DNA from 2 places in the Stenotrophomonas sp. AN71 genome. Region 1 is predicted to be linked to the other one. Evidence: riboswitches for the same ligand, from Rfam matches in the RefSeq annotation. Region 1 holds a riboswitch; the other holds the start of a gene.
What was found. Region 1 has a riboswitch for glycine ahead of ABH900_RS04295 (trimeric intracellular cation channel family protein). Riboswitches for the same ligand answer to the same signal wherever they lie in the genome.
Positions count from the first base shown of each region.

Region 2: another riboswitch for glycine. It lies ahead of gcvP (aminomethyl-transferring glycine dehydrogenase); the one in region 1 lies ahead of ABH900_RS04295 (trimeric intracellular cation channel family protein).

Region 1 is NZ_JBNDKU010000002.1:118,883-127,799, reverse strand. Features, by position in the region: gene ABH900_RS04315 (MarR family winged helix-turn-helix transcriptional regulator) at 1-126, shown strand, start outside; gene ABH900_RS04310 (DNA alkylation repair protein) at 123-863, shown strand; gene ABH900_RS04305 (hypothetical protein) at 977-1,237, shown strand; gene ABH900_RS04300 (3-deoxy-7-phosphoheptulonate synthase) at 1,496-2,569, shown strand; gene ABH900_RS04295 (trimeric intracellular cation channel family protein) at 2,878-3,495, opposite strand; glycine riboswitch at 3,578-3,683, opposite strand; glycine riboswitch at 3,697-3,786, opposite strand; gene ABH900_RS04290 (GIY-YIG nuclease family protein) at 3,827-4,102, shown strand; gene ABH900_RS04285 (nuclear transport factor 2 family protein) at 4,171-4,602, shown strand; gene ABH900_RS04280 (hypothetical protein) at 4,608-5,063, shown strand; gene ABH900_RS04275 (NAD(P)/FAD-dependent oxidoreductase) at 5,152-6,432, opposite strand; gene ABH900_RS04270 (NYN domain-containing protein) at 6,556-7,335, shown strand; gene ABH900_RS04265 (glutathione S-transferase family protein) at 7,448-8,068, shown strand; gene ABH900_RS04260 (primosomal protein N') at 8,152-8,917, opposite strand, start outside.
Region 2 is NZ_JBNDKU010000021.1:7,082-15,998, reverse strand. Features, by position in the region: gene ABH900_RS20130 (siderophore-interacting protein) at 1-632, opposite strand, end outside; gene ABH900_RS20125 (multidrug effflux MFS transporter) at 774-2,000, opposite strand; glycine riboswitch at 2,300-2,402, shown strand; gene gcvP (aminomethyl-transferring glycine dehydrogenase) at 2,465-5,332, shown strand; gene ABH900_RS20115 (VOC family protein) at 5,445-5,855, opposite strand; gene ABH900_RS20110 (amino acid permease) at 5,959-7,326, opposite strand; gene ABH900_RS20105 (helix-turn-helix domain-containing protein) at 7,409-8,131, opposite strand; partial or broken gene ABH900_RS20100 (hypothetical protein) at 8,239-8,430, shown strand; gene ABH900_RS20095 (alpha/beta fold hydrolase) at 8,461-8,917, opposite strand, start outside.

The DNA.
Region 1 (8,917 bases):
GACCAGCACACGCAGTGGATCGGCGGTCTGTTTGATGCGCTCGACGCAGGTGAACAGCAGCAGCTTTCGACATTGCTGCACAAGGTCTGGCAGCGCACCGACGGCGGACGAGCGTCCGTAGCATGAGCGCGACGATTCCTGCCGAACGCCTGCGCACGCTCAACACCGGCAGCGTCGCCACGACCCATCTGGCCGAGTGCCTGGCGGTGGACTTCGCTGCGCTGTTGTCAGTGGTGGCGCCTGCGCTTGAACCGGAGGTGCTGCAACTCATGCGCGACGCCTCGAACAAGGGCATCACCCAGCGCATGGCGTTGGCCGCCACGCTGCTGCGCGAAGCGGGGCTGGGCGATCCTGCACAATGGCACACACACGCCTCCGACACCGTGCGTGGCTGGGCCTGTTACCTGATCGGTAGCGACCGCACTGCAACGCTTGCAGCGAAACTTCAGGCAATGCGGCCGCTGGCCGATGATCCGCACTTCGGCGTACGCGAATGGGCGTGGCTGGCACTGCGCACGGACGTCGTGGCCGCACCGCTGCAGGCACTTGAGATCCTGCAGCCGTGGACGCAGGACGCATCACCTTCACTGCGACGCTTTGCCTGCGAAGCACTGCGCCCACGTGGCGTCTGGGCCACACACATCGCGCTGTTCAAGCAGCATCCAGAACATGCATTGCCGCTGCTTGAAGCACTGGCCGACGACCCCGAGCGCTATGTGCAGGACTCGGTCGGCAACTGGCTCAACGATGCCGGCAAGACCCGGCCGCTCTGGCTGCAGGAGTTGTGCGCGCGCTGGCAACATGAACACGACAGCGGCGCCAACGCCTACATCCGCAAGCGCGCACTGCGTTCGCTGCGGTAGTGCCGGCCGCTGGCCGGCAACCCCGGATCACTCCAGCGGGCATGGCACATGCGCCTGTCACCCAGACGCGGTAAACAGTGCATTGCCCCTGTCCATCCGCACGGAAGTCGATCATGCAGAGCACGCTCCAGGTAACGCTGTACGGTCCGCTTGGCGACACCCCGGCGCTGCAGCTGCCGCAGGTGGAAGGGCCGTCGGTGGCGATCCCGGAGCCGGCTCTGCGACGGCTGGTCTCCGATCTCTACACGGCCCGTTCCCTGCTCAACCCCGAGCAGCTGGACGAAGCCCGGAGGGAGCTGGACCGCGTGCTGGAGCACTGGGCCGATATCCACGAGGGCCTGCTGCTGGACCTGGAAGTACATGGCAGCCGCTAGGCCACCGCTGCGCTGAACCGTTACTCCGGTTGCGGATGAAACATTTTGCACTGCGCAAAAGCTGTGCTATCAATACATCCCATGAATGCAGCCCACACCAGCTTTTATTGGTATTACTTTCCGAAGCCCCTGGCGGAGGAAGGACTGCGCTCACCCTGAAGAAAGCTTCAGACGCATTCCCGAAAGCCGCCAGCGAACCTGGCGGCTTTTTTCATGCCGCCACGCTGGGGACCCCCAACGTTCCGGAGACCTCCCCCCATGCCCCCGCACACCGACGACCTGCGTATCCGCACCATCGAACCGCTGACACCGCCCGCCCAGCTGCTGGCGATGCTGCCGTGCGACGATGAAGCCTCCGACACCGTCAGCGCCTCGCGCGCGGCCCTGCACCAGATCCTGCATGGCCGCGACGACCGCCTGGCCGTGGTGGTCGGCCCGTGCTCGATCCATGACCCGAAGGCCGCCATCGAGTACGCCCAGCGCCTGAAGCCGCTGCGCGATGCGCTGGCCGGCGAACTGGAAATCGTCATGCGCGTGTACTTCGAGAAGCCGCGCACCACGGTGGGCTGGAAGGGCCTGATCAACGATCCGGACCTCGATGGCAGCTTCAGGATCGATAAGGGCCTGCGCATCGCGCGTGGCCTGCTGCGTGACATCAACAAGCTTGGCCTGCCGGCCGGCGTTGAATTCCTCGATGTGATCTCGCCGCAGTACATCGCCGATCTGGTGGCGTGGGGCGCGATTGGTGCGCGCACCACCGAAAGCCAGGTGCATCGCGAGCTGGCCTCCGGGCTGTCGTGCCCGGTGGGCTTCAAGAACGGCACTGACGGCAACGTGAAGATCGCCGCCGATGCGGTCGGCGCGGCGTCCAACCCGCATCACTTCCTGTCGGTCACCAAGCAGGGCGGCACCGCCATCGTGTCGACCACCGGCAATCCGGATTGCCACGTGATCCTGCGCGGCGGCAAGCAGCCGAACTACGACGCAGGCAGTGTGGCCGATGCCTGCCAGGCGCTGGCCAAGGCCAAGCTGCCGACGCGCCTGATGATCGACGCCAGCCATGCCAACAGCCTGAAGAACCCCGAGAACCAGCCGAAGGTGATCGATGACATCGCCGTTCAGTTGGAAGACGGTGAACAGCGCATCGTCGGTGTGATGATTGAAAGCCATCTGGTCGGTGGGCGCCAGGAACTGGTCGAAGGCCAGCCGCTGGTCTACGGGCAGAGCATCACCGATGGCTGCATCGACTGGGACACCACCGTGACGGTGCTGGAGCGACTGGCTGCGGCCGTGCGCGCCCGTCGCGAAGTGAAGGTGTCCGAAGCCGCTTGATGGAAGCCGCCTGACGGCGGCACGTGTGTGGATGGCGGCCAGCGCCTGCGGGGGTGCGGCCGCGATCAGGGCCGGTCGGAGTTGGAGACCGGCTCGTCCGCACCGGCGATGCGCCTGGCGCTGCGCAAGAGCGACAGCGCCAGGTACATCGCCGGGGTGGTGTGGATACCGAACGGCAATGATGCGTTTGATGCGGTAGATCCACGCCATGCGTGGATTCTGCATTCATGTAGCGTCGAGGCATGCTCGACGAGCGCGCGAAGCATGGGTTCCAAACAATGGAAACCCACGCTCACCGAACGCGAACCTCAATGCACTTCGTCGTGGTACACGAATTTCGGCATTTCCCAGCGGTAGTGGATCGCCAGCAGGCGCAGCGCAAAGCCGCCGCCCAGGCAGCACAGGATCGCCGTGGCATCGGCCACGCCCCAGTGCAGCAGCAACAGATAGGCCGCGCCGGTCAGCAGCGCGATGATCGCGTACAGCTCCTTCTGGAAGATCAGCGGCACCTCGTTGCAGAGGATGTCGCGGAGCACGCCACCGAACGCACCGGTCAGCATGCCGGCGATCAGCACGATGGGCAGGGCATGCCCGGCCTCGCGTGCGATCGAGCAGCCGATCAGGGTGAAGGCGATCAGGCCCAGTCCGTCCAGTACCAGGAAGGTGCGGCGGAAGTGATGCATCCAGCGTGCCACCCAGGTGGCGATCAAGGCCGCGCACACGGTGAAGCCCAGGTACTCGGGATGCTTCACCCAGCCCAGCGGGTAGTGGCCGAGCAGGATGTCGCGCAGCGAGCCGCCACCCAGGGCGGTGACGCAAGCGATCATGACCACGCCGAACAGGTCCATGCGGCGGCGGCCGGCGGACAGGGCGCCGGTCATGGCTTCGGCGGAAATGGCAATCAGGTAGATGATGGACAACAGCATGGGACAGGCTCCGGGCGCGGTGGGGCCGACAATGCGCACATACCGCCACTGCCTGTGCAATGACGGGATGACGATGACCGGTGCCGCTCCCGCTGTCCTTTTGCCTGAGAGTTCAGCGGCGTAGGCCGCGTGCCCCTTCGGCGGATCGTCCCGGGCGTACCCGGTGACCTCTCTCCAGCTCGGCGAGTCGAATGCATGGTTGGTGGGATTCCAGCCCACCGGCCTGAGCGATCATGGGAGCCTGCGCCTTCGGCGGGCACCAGCGCGGCGCCTCTCTCCTGCATTCGGGCGCCAGTATATCCGCTGCAGTGCAGCACGGCATAATCCGGCCATGGCCCCGTCCCTCCGCCCGTGGTTCCTGTACCTGCTGGAATGCCGTGATGGCAGCTTCTACGCCGGCATCAGCACCGACGTGGACGCGCGCTTCGCCGCCCACCAGGCCGGCAAGGGAGCGCGCTATACCCGGGCCCGGCCGCCGCTGCGCATCCTGGCCGTGCGCGAATACCCGGACCGCGCCGCCGCCTCGCGCGCCGAATGGCAGCTCAAGCAGCAGCCGCGCGAACGCAAGCTGGCCTGGCTGCAGGCGCCGGATCCCGCGCCTTTGTAGATCCACGCCATGCGTGGATGGGCCTTGTTCATGCCATGATCGCCCAGCCCTCAGCGCTGGAGACCCGGATGTCCGTCGTTGCCCTGTCGTTCGCGCTTTCCGCAGCGGCAAGCCCCGCTGCCGACGCCACCACGATCGCAGCCATCGAAGCCACCTGCCACGACTATGTCGACGGCCAGCTGGAGGCCGATCCGCAGCGCGTCGCCCGTTCCCTGCACCCGGATCTGGCCAAGCGCGCAGTCCTCGGCGACACACCTGACGAGCGCCTGGGCTTGCGCCGCATGTCGAAGGAAGAACTGGTGGCGCTGACCAAGCAGGGTGCGCTGAAGACCCCGAAGGATCAGTGGGACCGCCGCTGCACGGTGCTGGACGTGACCGGCAACGCCGCCTCGGTGCGGTTGGAAACCCCGTGGTTCGTCGATTACTTCCACATGGGCCGCTTCGACCAACGCTGGGTCATCGTCAACGCGCTGTGGTACCCGAAACCGAAGGCGAAGTGAGCGCGATGCGCGCTGCCGGCAAGGTATGGATCTCCGTCGTCGTACTGGTCACCGGTATCGCGCTGCTGCCTGGCCTGCTGTATCTGCTCGGGCTGGCATTGGTGGACGGTCGACCGAAGCCGGCCGACCGCACGCCCAGTGGTGTGGCCGCATGCAGCGGTGAACCACGGGCGGGATACCAGCCGATGAATCCCTGGCACTTCACCGCCCAGTTCTTCGACAAGGACGGAATGAAGAAGAAAGTTCCTGAAGTGGAGCGGGAGGCCTTCTGGATTGCCCGACGCCACCTGTGGCGGCAACCGCAGCGCGGCATGCTGCGCTGGCATCTCAGCAGTACCGCACTGACGATCTGGATCACTCGGCATTGGAGTACCGCGCAGATTGCCGATACCGCGAGGAAGGAGGACTTCTGCCGGACATGGTCGAAACGGCGGGTGCCCGGTGGCCCGGTGGCCCGGTGAACCGGTAGATCCACGCCATGCGTGGAGGGTGTTGACGGGGTCAGAGCCCTTTCCTGCGGAAAGGGATCCGACCCCGTTGCGTGCGGCGCTACCGCTTCGGCCGCCGGTCGTCCTGGTCATCGCCGAAGATGATGCGCGCGCTGCGCTGGTAGCTCCAGTACGCCACGGCCCAGTTCAACAGCACCACGAGGCGGTTGCGGAAGCCGATCAGGAAGAACACGTGCGCGGCCAGCCAGAACCACCAGGCCAGCACGCCGGACAGCTGCAAGCGGCCCAGGTGCACGATCGCGGCCATGCGGCCGATGGTGGCCAGGTTGCCGAAGTCGGCGTACTTGAACGGACCGGGTTCGGCCTTGCCGTGCAGGCGCGCGCGGATCACTTCGGCCACGTACTTGCCCATCTGCTTGGCGGCAGGTGCCACGCCAGGCACTGGCTTGCCGTTGGCCTGGTTCAGCGCGGCCAGATCGCCGGCCACGAACAGCTCCGGATGACCGGGCAGGGTCAGGTCCGGCTGCACCTGGACGCGGCCGGCGCGATCCAATGGCACGTCCAGCGTACGCGCCAGCGGTGAGGCGGCCACGCCAGCGGCCCACACCACGGTGCGCGCCGGCACGAACTGATCGCCGAGCTTGAAACCCTGGCTGTCGATGTCGCTCACCGGTGTGCCGGTCAGTACTTCCACGCCCAGCTTTTCCAGCTGCCGGCGCGCCTTCAGCGAAAGCACTTCCGGGAAGGACGACAGCACCCGCGGGCCCGCCTCGACCAGCCGCACCTTGGCGCTGGCCGGGTCGATGTGGCGGAACTCGTTGCGCAGCGTGTGACGCGCGATCTCGGCCAGCGTGCCTGCCAGCTCAACACCGGTCGGACCACCGCCGACCACGGCGAAACTCAGCCACGCCGCCTTCTTCGCCGGGTCCGGTTCGGCCTCGGCGCGTTCGAAGGCCAGCAGCAGCTTGCGGCGCAGCGCGATGGCGTCGTCCAGGGTCTTCAGGCCGGGGGCATCATCGGCCCACTGATCGTTGCCGAAGTAAGCGTGGGTGGCACCCGTGGCCAGCAGCAGGCTGTCGTAGTCCAGCGTACTGCCGTCGGCCATGCGGATCTGCCGGGCATGCTTGTCGATGGACACCACTTCGCCCAGCCGCACTTCCACGTTGCGCTGATGGCCGAGGATGTGGCGCAGCGGTGCGGCGATATCGGGCGCGGACAAGCCGGCGGTAGCCACCTGGTACAGCAGCGGCTGGAACAGATGGTGATTGCGGCGGTCGACCAGGGTGATGCGTATGCGCTCGCGGGCCAGGGCACGGGTGGCCCAGAGGCCGGCAAAACCACCGCCGACAACGACCAGGTGGGGAACGCGCTCGCGACTCATCGACTCACTCCAGTGGGGGCATTGGGGGAAGCGCCTGGCATCTTCGCACGCCGGCCCCCTGTCACGTCAGCGCCCGCGTGGATCGGCGATACTCGGGTTCAGGCAACCGCCCGCGAGGAGTCCATGAGCGAACCGGAAAAGCGCATCGCCCTGTTGATCGACGCCGATAATGCGCCGGCCTCGAAGATCGACGAGGTCCTGGCTGAAGTCGCCCGCTACGGCGTGGCCAACGTGCGCCGCGCCTACGGCAACTGGAAGAGCCCTCGGCTGAAGGGCTGGGAAGCGGTGCTGCACGAGTATGCGATCCGCCCGATCCAGCAGTTCGCCTACAGCAAGGGCAAGAATGCCTCGGACATGGCGATGGTGATCGACGCCATGGACCTGCTGTACGCACGCAACCTCGATGGCTTCGCCATCGTCTCCAGTGATGCCGACTTCACTCCGATGGTGATGCGCCTGCTGACCGACGGCGTGAAGGTGTATGGCTTCGGCGAAAAGAAGACGCCCGAGCCGTTCGTCAACGCGTGCTCGAAGTTCACCTACCTGGAAGCGCTGGGCCAGACCCATGCCAGCGTGCCGGATGCCGAACAGGCATCGAGCGAGCTGGCATCGAACGAACCGGTCGCCAACGACGATGCCCGCCCGCGCAAGAGCGGCGCGGAGATGCGCAGCGACACGCGGCTGGTGAAGATGCTGCGCCGCGCGGTGTCTTCGGCCGAGGGCGAGGATGGCTGGTCGCACCTGGGCCCGGTCGGCAGCCAGATCGGCAACCAGGCGTCGTTCGATCCACGTAACTATGGCTACGGGAAGCTGAGCGACCTGTTGGCGGCCATTGGCCTGTTCGAGCTGAAGAAGGATGGCAAGTCGTCCTACGTGCGCGCGCTGCCGAAGAAGAACCGGTAACGCGCGGCGACGCAGCGCCGCCGGGCATGCCCAATGCAGCCATTGCGCACGCACACACCCCGGCCGATCAGGCGTATCGTTGCCGCTCGTACTACCAGCAGGGAAAACCCGAATGTTGAAGATCTGGGGCCGCCGCAATTCCAGCAACGTCCGCAAGGTGCTGTGGTGCGCCGAGGAGATCGGGCTGCCGTATGAGTCCATCGAGGTCGGTGGCAGCCACGGTGGCACGCAGACGCCGGAATACCAGGCGATGAATCCGAACAGCCTGGTGCCGGTGATCGAAGACCATGGCCTGCCGCTGTGGGAGTCGAATGCGATCGTGCGTTACCTGAGCGCGCGCTACGCGCTGGGCACGCTGTTCGCTGAAGATCCGATGCAACGCGCGCAGGCCGAGAAGTGGATGGACTGGAGCACCTCGCGGATGGCGCCGCTGTACAGCGACCTGGTCTGGGGCATCATGCGCACCGCGCCGGCCGACCGCGACGAAGCGCGGATCAACGCCGCCATCGTGCGCGCCGGTGATTACCTGGCGATGGCCGACGCCACGCTGGCCACGCAGCCGTGGTTGTCGGGTGACACGTTCGCGATGGGCGATATTCCGCTGGGCTCGCAGATCTACGCCTGGTTCGAACTGCCGATCCAGCGCCCGGACCTGCCGCACCTGGCCGAGTGGTATGCGCGCCTGCGCGAGCGCCCGGCCTACCAGCGCGGCGTGATGTCGCCGCTGACGTAGGCGGGAATCGCGCGCGGTCGTATGTGTTGATGCAACCGTAAACGGTAGCGCCGGGCCATGCCCGGCGGATGCGGCGCCAGCCCTCAATACAGATCCGTCGGATCCACATCCAGCGACCAGCGCACCTTGCGTGCCTCCGGCAGCGCATACAGCTGCGGCACCAGCTGCGCCAGCACGCCATGCAGCGGCGGTCGCTGCATCGCTGACAGCAACAGCTGCGTGCGTTGGTAGCCGGCACGGCGTGGCATCGGCGCCGGCATCGGTCCATAGGCTTCCACCACGTTCTGTTCGCCCAGCAGCTGCCGTGCCGCCAGCAGGAACGCGTTGGCATGCTCGACCTGCTGTGCTTCGGCGCGCATCAGCGCCAGGTGCGCGAAGGGTGGAAATCCTGCGGCCTGACGCTGGTTCAGTTCGGCCTGCGCGAATGGGTGGTAACCGCCATTGACCAGCGTTTCCAATAATGGGTGCCCGGGGTGATGGGTCTGCAGCCAGACTTCACCCGGATCACGCGCACGCCCGGCGCGGCCGGCGACCTGGATCAGCTGCTGCGCCAGCTTCTCGCTTGCGCGGAAGTCGGCCGAGAACAGGCCTTCATCAATGCCGACCACCACCACCAGCGTCAACTTGGGCAGGTCGTGGCCCTTGGCCAGGATCTGCGTGCCGACCAGGATGCCGGGCTGGTCGCCCAGTTTCGCCAGCTGCTGCTCCAGCGCATCCCGGCGTGAGGTGGTGCCGCGGTCGATGCGTACCACCGGGAAGTCGGCGAAGGCGGCGCTGAGGTGTTCTTCCAGGCGTTCGGTGCCGATGCCCTGTGGCTGCAGTGCCAGGCTGCCGCAGGCCGGGCACGCC
Region 2 (8,917 bases), on a different contig from region 1:
CCGTAAGGCGCCTGTCCACGCGGCAACCAGACCAGCTCGGCCGTGGCGGGCGCCTTCAAGGGCACGGCGTCGCCGCCCTGGGCGACTTCCAGCAGCGCCAGAGTGCGCGGCGGATCGGCCAGGCCGGCCAGCTCCTCGAGGATGCCGGCCACCGCCGGCAACGCGGTTTCGTCGGCAACCAGCAATACCTGGCCGACGCCCGCCGGTGGCTTCCACTCCCAACCCTCGCTGCTGTCTGCACACTCGGCATCGGGGGCCAGCAACAGCACGCGGTCGCCTGGCCGCGCATGCGTTGCCCAGCGCGACGCCGGCCCGGTCTCGCCATGCAGGACAAAATCCACATCGACCTCGCACTGTTCCGCTCGCAACTGCCGAATCGTGTAGGTGCGCATCGGCGGCCGCAGGTCATCGGGCAAGGCCCGGTAGCGCGGGTACCAGTCTTCGCCACTAGGCACCTGCGGTGCGTCCTGACCGGGCAAGGGGAAAAACACCTTGATGCGCTGGTCGGGCCCTTCAGTCTTCATCCGCGCCACATCGGCGCCGGTGAACACCATGCGGTCCAGGGAAGGGGAAAGAACGCGGCGCTCCTTCAGCGCCACCTCGAACAGGCGGTAGGTCTGCTGCGCAGCCATGCGGGAACCTCATGCATCGACATCGGATCGGCTGGCTGTCGTGCATCCACGTACCGGCTGGCTGGAGTGCCCAGCCTAATCCGGTCGTTGCCAGCCGCAAGGGGCGCGGGCGCAGCGCGCCGCCCTACCCGTGCGCACTGCTCAATGGCCCGTGCAGGCTGCCTGCGCCGCGCGCTCGCGCTGGTGTTCCCAGTACCAGAACACGAAACCGGCACCGAAGAACGCGGCCTGGCCCAGCGCCAGGTGCAGCGGACTGGCACTGAGCAGCGGCGACACAACGCCAGCCACCACGGTGCTGATCATCAGCTGCACGAACGCCTGCAGCGACGAGGCCAGACCACGCTGCTGCGGGTACATGTCCAGCACCGCCAGCGCCAGGATCGGGAAGATCAGCGCCATGCCCATGCCGCCGAGGAAGATCGGCAGCACCGCCCAGGGCAGCACGAACTGCGGGGACAGCGCGACGTAGCCGACATTCAGTAGTACCGACACCGCGCACAAACCAAAACCGATGGCGACCTGGCGCGTTGGCGTGGTATGCCCGGCCATGCGCCCGGACAGGAACGAGCCGGTGGTCATGCCGCCGATGGTCGGGATGAACAGCCAGGCGAAGCCGCCCTCGCCCAGGTGCAGGTGCTGCATCACGAACACCGGGGCAGAGGAGATGTAGAGGAAGACGCCACCAAAGCCGATGCTGCCGGCCAGCGCCAGGCGCAGGAAGCGCGGATTGAAGCCGATGCGCACGTAATCGCGCAGCAGCGCGCGCGGCGACAAGGGCACCCGCGCGTGCTCGGGATGGGTTTCCGGCAGGAAACGCGCGGTGGCGGCCAGCAGCACCAGCGCGAACACCACCAGGAACCAGAAGATCAGCGGCCAGCCGGCACCACTGAGCAGAATCCAGCCGCCGATGATCGGTGCGATCGCCGGGGCGATGCCGAACAGCATCGACACCTGGCTCATCAGCCGCTGTGCGTCATGGCCGTGGTACAGATCGCGGATGACCGCGCGGCCAACGATCATGCCCACGCCCGCCGACAGGCCCTGCAGCGCGCGGAATGCCAGCAACGTGGAAAGGTCGGTGGACAGTGCGCAGCCCACCGAGGCGCCGACGAACAGGACCAGCCCGCCCAGAATCACCCGCTTGCGGCCCCAGGCATCGGACAACGGGCCATGCGCCAGGCTCATCAGACCGTAGAACAGCAGGTACACGCTGATGGTCTGCTGCACCGCCACCTCGTCCACGGCCAGGCGCTGGGCCAGCTGCGGGAAGGCCGGGAAAATGGTATCGATCGAGAACGGACCGAACATGGCCAGGCCGGCAAGCAGCAGGGCCATGCGACGGGTGGAGGGAGCAACAGCGGCAGTCATGTAGAAGGCGTCCGGCAGGGCCATGCGTGGCACGCACGGCGGGCGCCGGTCCCCCTTCAGCAGGGGCGGCGCCAGATGAATTCGGGTATCCGCCCATCATAGGTGGGGACTGCGCCCGATGCCATGCACCACTGCACAGAACGCACGGCTGGGCCATCGGCCATTCAGGCGCGCCGCCCCATACGGAGGCGGCCCACGGCCCCACGACGGGCTATAATTGGCGGGCAACACGGTGGGAGAAGCGGAACACCGCTGCCGAAGGCGCAACGCCCGTAATCGCTCAGGCCCGATACCACCCGTAACACAACTCTGGAGAGACCGGTTCGATCCGGCGCCGAAGGGGCACGAAGCCGCGGTTTTCCGCGCTTTTAAACTCTCAGGCAAAAGGACAGAGGGGCGCCCCGCAGACCGCCGACCGGCGGCTTGTGCCCGTGCGTGTGCCCTTTCCTGACGGATCCTTCGCCATGTCCCAGAACACCCCTTCCCTGCGTGAGCTCGAGCACCACAACGCGTTCGTCGAGCGCCACATCGGCCCCAACGATGCCGAGATCGCGCAGATGCTCGATGTCGTCGGCCACGCCTCGCTGGATGCGATGACCGATGCCATCGTGCCGGCCAAGATCAAATCGCCGGCACCGCTGGCGTTGCCGGAATCGATGACCGAGGTGCAGGCACTGGCGAAGATCCGCGCGATCGCCGACAAGAACACCGTGCTGCGCAGCTTCATCGGCCAGGGCTACTACGGCACCCACACGCCGAACGTGATCCTGCGCAACATCCTGGAAAACCCGGCCTGGTACACCGCCTATACCCCGTACCAGGCGGAGATCTCGCAGGGCCGCATGGAAGCGCTGATCAACTTCCAGACCCTGTGCGCCGACCTGACCGGCATGGAAATCGCCAACGCCTCGCTGCTGGACGAAGCCACCGCCGCTGCTGAAGCGATGACCCTGGCCAAGCGTTCGGCCAAGTCGAAATCGGACACCTTCTTCGTGCACGACGCGGTGCACCCGCAGACGCTGGAACTGCTGCGTACCCGCGCCGAGCCCATGGGCATCGTGCTGCGCGTCGGCACCCCGGCTGAAGCACTGGAAGCGGAAGCCTTCGGCCTGCTGCTGCAGTACCCGGACACCTTCGGCCAGGTCGGCGACTACAAGGCACTGGTCGATGCCGTGCACGCACGCGGTGGCCTGGTGGCCGTGGCCACCGACCTGCTGGCGCTGACTCTGCTGGCCGCCCCGGGCGAATGGGGTGCGGACATCGTGGTCGGCAACAGCCAGCGTTTCGGCGTGCCGTTCGGCTTTGGTGGCCCCCATGCCGCCTTCATGGCCTGCCGTGACGCCTACAAGCGTTCGATGCCGGGCCGCCTGATCGGTGTCTCGATCGATGCCCAGGGCAATCCGGCGTACCGCCTGACCCTGCAGACCCGCGAGCAGCACATCCGCCGCGAGAAGGCCACCTCCAACATCTGTACCGCACAGGTGCTGCTGGCGGTGATGGCCTCGATGTATGCCGTCTACCACGGCCCGGAAGGCTTGACCCGCATCGCCCGCCGCACCCATCGCCTGGCCTCGATCCTGGCCGCGGCGCTGCGCAGTGCCGGCGTGCAGGTCGGTGGCGACTTCTTCGACACCCTGCATGTCACCGGCGTGCATGCCGATGAGATCCACGCCAAGGCCCGTGCCGCTGGTTACAACCTGCGTGCGATCGACAGCGATTCGATCGGCATCAGCCTGGACGAAACCACCACCCGCGCCGACGTGGTCGCGTTGGCCGCCGTGTTCGGCGCCAAGGCCGATATCGACGCGCTGGATGCCAGCACCTCCGACGCGCTGCCGGCCGGCCTGCTGCGCCAGTCCGCGTTCCTGGCCCACCCGGTGTTCAACACCCACCACAGCGAGCACGAACTGCTGCGCTACCTGCGTTCGCTGGCCGACAAGGACCTGGCGATGGACCGCACGATGATCCCGCTGGGCTCGTGCACGATGAAGCTCAACGCCACCGCCGAGATGATCCCGGTGACCTGGCCGGAGTTCTCGCAGATCCACCCGCTGGCACCGGCCGACCAGACGCTGGGCTACAAGGAACTGATCGACACCCTGGAAGCGATGCTGGTCGAATGCACTGGCTACGACGCGGTCAGCCTGCAGCCCAATTCCGGCGCGCAGGGCGAGTACGCCGGCCTGCTGGCGATCCGTGCCTACCATCGCTCGCGCGGTGAAGGCCACCGCGACATCTGCCTGATCCCGGATTCGGCGCACGGCACCAACCCGGCCTCGGCGCAGATGTGCGGCATGAAGGTGGTGGTGACCAAGACCGACGCCAACGGCAACGTCGATGTCGAGGACATCCGCCTCAACGCCGAGAAGTACAGCGACCGACTGGCCGCGATCATGATCACCTACCCCTCCACGCATGGCGTGTTCGAGGAAGAAGTGGTCGAGATCTGCGAGATCATCCACCAGCACGGTGGCCAGGTGTACACCGACGGCGCCAACATGAACGCCCTGGTCGGCGTGGCCAAGCCGGGCAAGTGGGGTTCGGACGTTTCGCACCTGAACCTGCACAAGACCTTCTGCATCCCGCACGGCGGCGGTGGCCCGGGCGTTGGCCCGTGCGCGGTCAAGGAGCACCTGGCGCCGTTCCTGCCGGGCAAGCTGGGTGACAACGGCCCGGTCGGCATGGTCAGCGCAGCCAGCTTCGGCAGCGCCTCGATCCTGCCGATCAGCTGGATGTACATCGCGATGATGGGCCGCGACGGCCTGCGCAAGGCCACCCAGGTCGCGCAGCTCAACGCCAACTACATCGCCAAGCGCCTGGCCCCGCACTTCAAGACCCTGTACACCGGCCGCAACGGCCTGGTGGCGCATGAGTGCATCCTCGACGTGCGTCCGCTGGAGAAGACCAGCGGCATCGGCGCCGAAGACGTGGCCAAGCGCCTGATCGACTTCGGCTTCCACGCCCCGACCCTGAGCTTCCCGGTGGCCGGTACGCTGATGGTCGAGCCGACCGAGAGCGAATCGCTGCACGAGCTGGACCGCTTCATCAACGCGATGATCCAGATCCGCGACGAGATCACCGCGATCGAAGACGGCCGCCTGGACCGCGAGGACAATCCGCTGAAGAACGCACCGCACACCGCCACCGCGGTGACCGCCAGCGAGTGGACCCACGCCTACCCGCGCGAACTGGCCGCCTTCCCCCTGGCCAGCCTGAAGCAGAGCAAGTACTGGCCTCCGGTGGCCCGCGTCGACAACGTGTACGGCGACAAGAACGTGATGTGTGCCTGCATCCCGGTCGATGCCTACAAGGACGATGAAGTCGAGGCGTAAGCCTTTGATCCATCGGAAATGAAAACGGCCCGCGCAAGCGGGCCGTTTTTTCAAGGGCGTGTGGACCAAGGTCCACACCCACAATGATCGGTCCACACCCACAATAATCCGATCACGGGTCGGGCATCTGCCCCAAGCTCAGCTGCCACGACACGCCGAAGCGATCCTGCACCCAGCCGTAGCGGTTGCTGAAATCATAATCGCCCACCGGCATCAGCCAATGGCCGCCTTCGCCCAGCACGCGTGCCGCACGCTCGAACTGCTCGGCGCCGGAGCACTCCACGAACAGCGAGATCGAAGGCGTGAAGGTGAAGTCGTGCACGTCCAGGCTGTCGAAGCACAGGTAGTGGGTGCCGCCGAGCAGGAAGATCGCCTGGCGTACCTGCCCGGCCACGCCCGCGCCGGGCCCCTCCGGGTGGCGCTGCAGGGCCAGCAGGCGGAAGTCGGCGAACGCATCGGCGTACAGGGCCAGGGCGGCCTCAGCCTGGCCGGTGAACATCAGGAAGGGACGGCTGCGCAGCATGCGGTACTCCTGTTCGACGGGCCGATGACGGCCCACCGGATCAGCATCGCACGCCTGATGTGCAGCCCCCGTGGTAGTGCCGGCCGCTGGCCGGCAACGCCGGTCACGCCTCGCGCAGGCGCCGGGCGATCGCGCTACCCGCTGCGATGGTGGCCGTCAGCGCCACCATCGACAGGAACTGCAGGCGGGTATGCGACTCGCTCAGCAGCAGACCGAAGATCAACGCCAGGATTGCCAGCGCACAGACGGTCAGCCACGGGAAGCCGGCCATGCGGAACGGCAGGCGGGTACCCAGACGATCCGCGCGACGGCGCAGCACCAGCTGCGAGACCAGCGACAGCGTCCATACCAGCAGGCAGGTGGAACCGACGATGTTGAGCAGCACCGGCAACACGCGGTCCGGGAACAGCAATTCCATCACCGTGGCCGCGAAGCCGAACAGCACGCTGGCCAGCACGGCGACCACCGGCACCTGCCGCGGGTCGGTCCAGCCGAGCACGGCCGGGGCCTCGCGGCGCTGTGCAAGCGAGAACATCATGCGTGAGGCACCGTAGAGATTCGCATTGAGCGCCGACAGCAGCGCGATCACCGCGATCAAGGTGATCGCCGTGCCCGCGCCGGGGATGCGCGCGATGTCCAGCACCGCAGCGAACGGCGACTTCAGCGCCTCGCTGGTCCACGGCACCACCGCGATGATCACGCTCAGCGAGCCGATGTAGAACACCAGGATGCGCCAGGCCACCGTGCGGATGGCGCGGGCGATGCTGCGCTCGGGATCTTCGGTTTCGGCCGCGGCCACGGCCACGATCTCGGTGCCGCCGAAGGCGAATACCACGACCAGCAGCGCGGCGCCGATGCCGGCCAGGCCCTTGGGCGCAAAGCCACCGTGTTCGGTGAAGTTGCTCAGGCCCGGCGAAGCCACCTGGGGCAGCCACCCCATCAGCAGCGCGACACCGATGGCGATGAAGGCCAGAATCGCCGCCACCTTGAGGATGGCGAACCAGAATTCGAATTCGCCGAAGTTCTTCACCCCGAGCAGATTGATGGCGGTGAAGAACAGCATGAAGGCCAACGCCGCCAACGGCACCGGCACCGCCGGCCACACGGTGGCCAGCAGGCCGGCCGCGCCGACCGCTTCGGCGGCGATCACGATCACCAGCTGCACCCACCACAACCAACCGACGGTGGCGCCCGCCGTGGCTCCCATGGCATCGGCCGCATACACCGAAAACGCGCCGCTGGTCGGTTTGGCCGCCGCCATCTCGCCCAGCGCGTTCATCACGATGATCACCAGCGCACCGGCCACCAGATAGGACACCAGCACCGCCGGACCGGCCGCCTGCACGCCCACGCCCGACCCCAGGAACAGGCCGGCACCGATGGCGCTGCCCAGGCCCATCATGATCAGCTGACGGGGCTTGAGCGAATGTCCGAGGCGGGACGGCGAGGCGGTCGGAATCGAGTTGGGCATCGGCGGGGCTGGCGGCGGGCTACAGGGGCGACACCTTACCTCGTCCCGCACCCATGGGGATAGGCACAGCGCAGCAGGCGGCTCAGGCCAGCGCAGGCTCGCCGACAACCCCACCAATCCGGGCACGGTAGGCACGCGGCGAGAAACCGGTTTCAGCCTTGAACTTGCGGGTAAAGGCACTCTGGTCGCTGAAACCGCAGGCCTGGCCGATGCAGGCGATGCTGTCGTCGCCATGCAGCAGATGCATGGCCATCTGGATCCGCAGCCGGGTCAGCACCTGCTGTGGGGTCATCTGGAACACCTTGCGGAAACTGCGCTCCAGCTTGGACAGCGAGAAGCCGGTGATGTCCAGCAGGGTCTGCATGCGCACGTTCTCAGCGTAGTGCGCGTTGAGGTGGGCCAGGGCCAGCCGCAGCTGTTCGTACTGGCTGCCCAGGCTGTCCTTCTGGCCGAGGTCGCGGGAAATGCCGATCAGGCCCTCGATCGCACCGTCGACCACCAGCGGACGCTTGCAGGTCAGGCACCAGCCCGGCTCGCGGTTGGCGAACAGGTGCAGCTCCATCAGGTTCTCGATCACCTCTCCGGACAGCACGCGCGCGTCCTGGTCGACGTAGTCCGCGCTGAGCCCGGTCGGGTAGATTTCGGCGGCGGTACGCCCGATCACGTCCTTGCGCGCGCGCAGTCCCAGCCGCCGCAGCATGGTCTGGTTGACGTGGGTGTAACGGCCCTGGCGGTCCTTGATGAAAAACAACACATCCGGGATGGCGTCGAACAGGGCTTCGATGTCGGCGGGCTCGACTCGCATGCGGCAAGCATAGCCGAGGCCCCTTGCCGGTGCGATCACCCTTGCGGGACTTGCGCTTAACGCCGCCAGGCCCACCGTGGGGACCCGTCCCCACCGGAGAACCGGCCATGCCCCGCGGTGACAAGTCTGCCTATACCGAAAAGCAGAAGCGCCAGGCCGAGCACATCGAGGACAGCGAACGCGCGCGCGGTGCCAGCGAAGGTACGGCCGAGCGCATTGCCTGGGCCACGGTGAACAAGCAGGATGGCGGCGGCAAGCGCAGTGGCAGCGGGCGCAAGGTGGCGGCGAAGAAGGCAGCACATCCCCGTGCACGCGGCTGAGCCTGTCGATCAGAGCCGCAGCGTCCTCATCCACGCGGCAACTTCGGCCGCAGCTGCGTCAGCGCGTGCCTGCAGCAGCAGATGTGGTCCCTCCAGCGACACATGGCGCGCGTCCGGCAACAACGCCTGCAGCTCGGCCACGCTGGGCGGCCACAGCAGGCGGTCCTGTCGCCCATGCAGGCACAGCGTTGGCAGCACGAGTTCCGGCAGCAGTGCACGAACATCCACCTGCAGCGTCGTCGCAGCGCGCTGGCGCAGGATTGCGGCCGGCACCTGCGTGATTGCCTGACCCAGCTCGCGCAGGTTCGCGCGCGTCCGCCATTGCCCCAGCAGCAGCCGGGCCATCAAGGCAAGTGGCGGCAGTGGCCACGCCGGGGCCAGCATCCGCGCGCTCGCCGCAGGCAGCGGCACCGGCCGGCGCGCGAAGGTCGTACTCAATATCAACCCACGCAATCCGGGCAGGCCG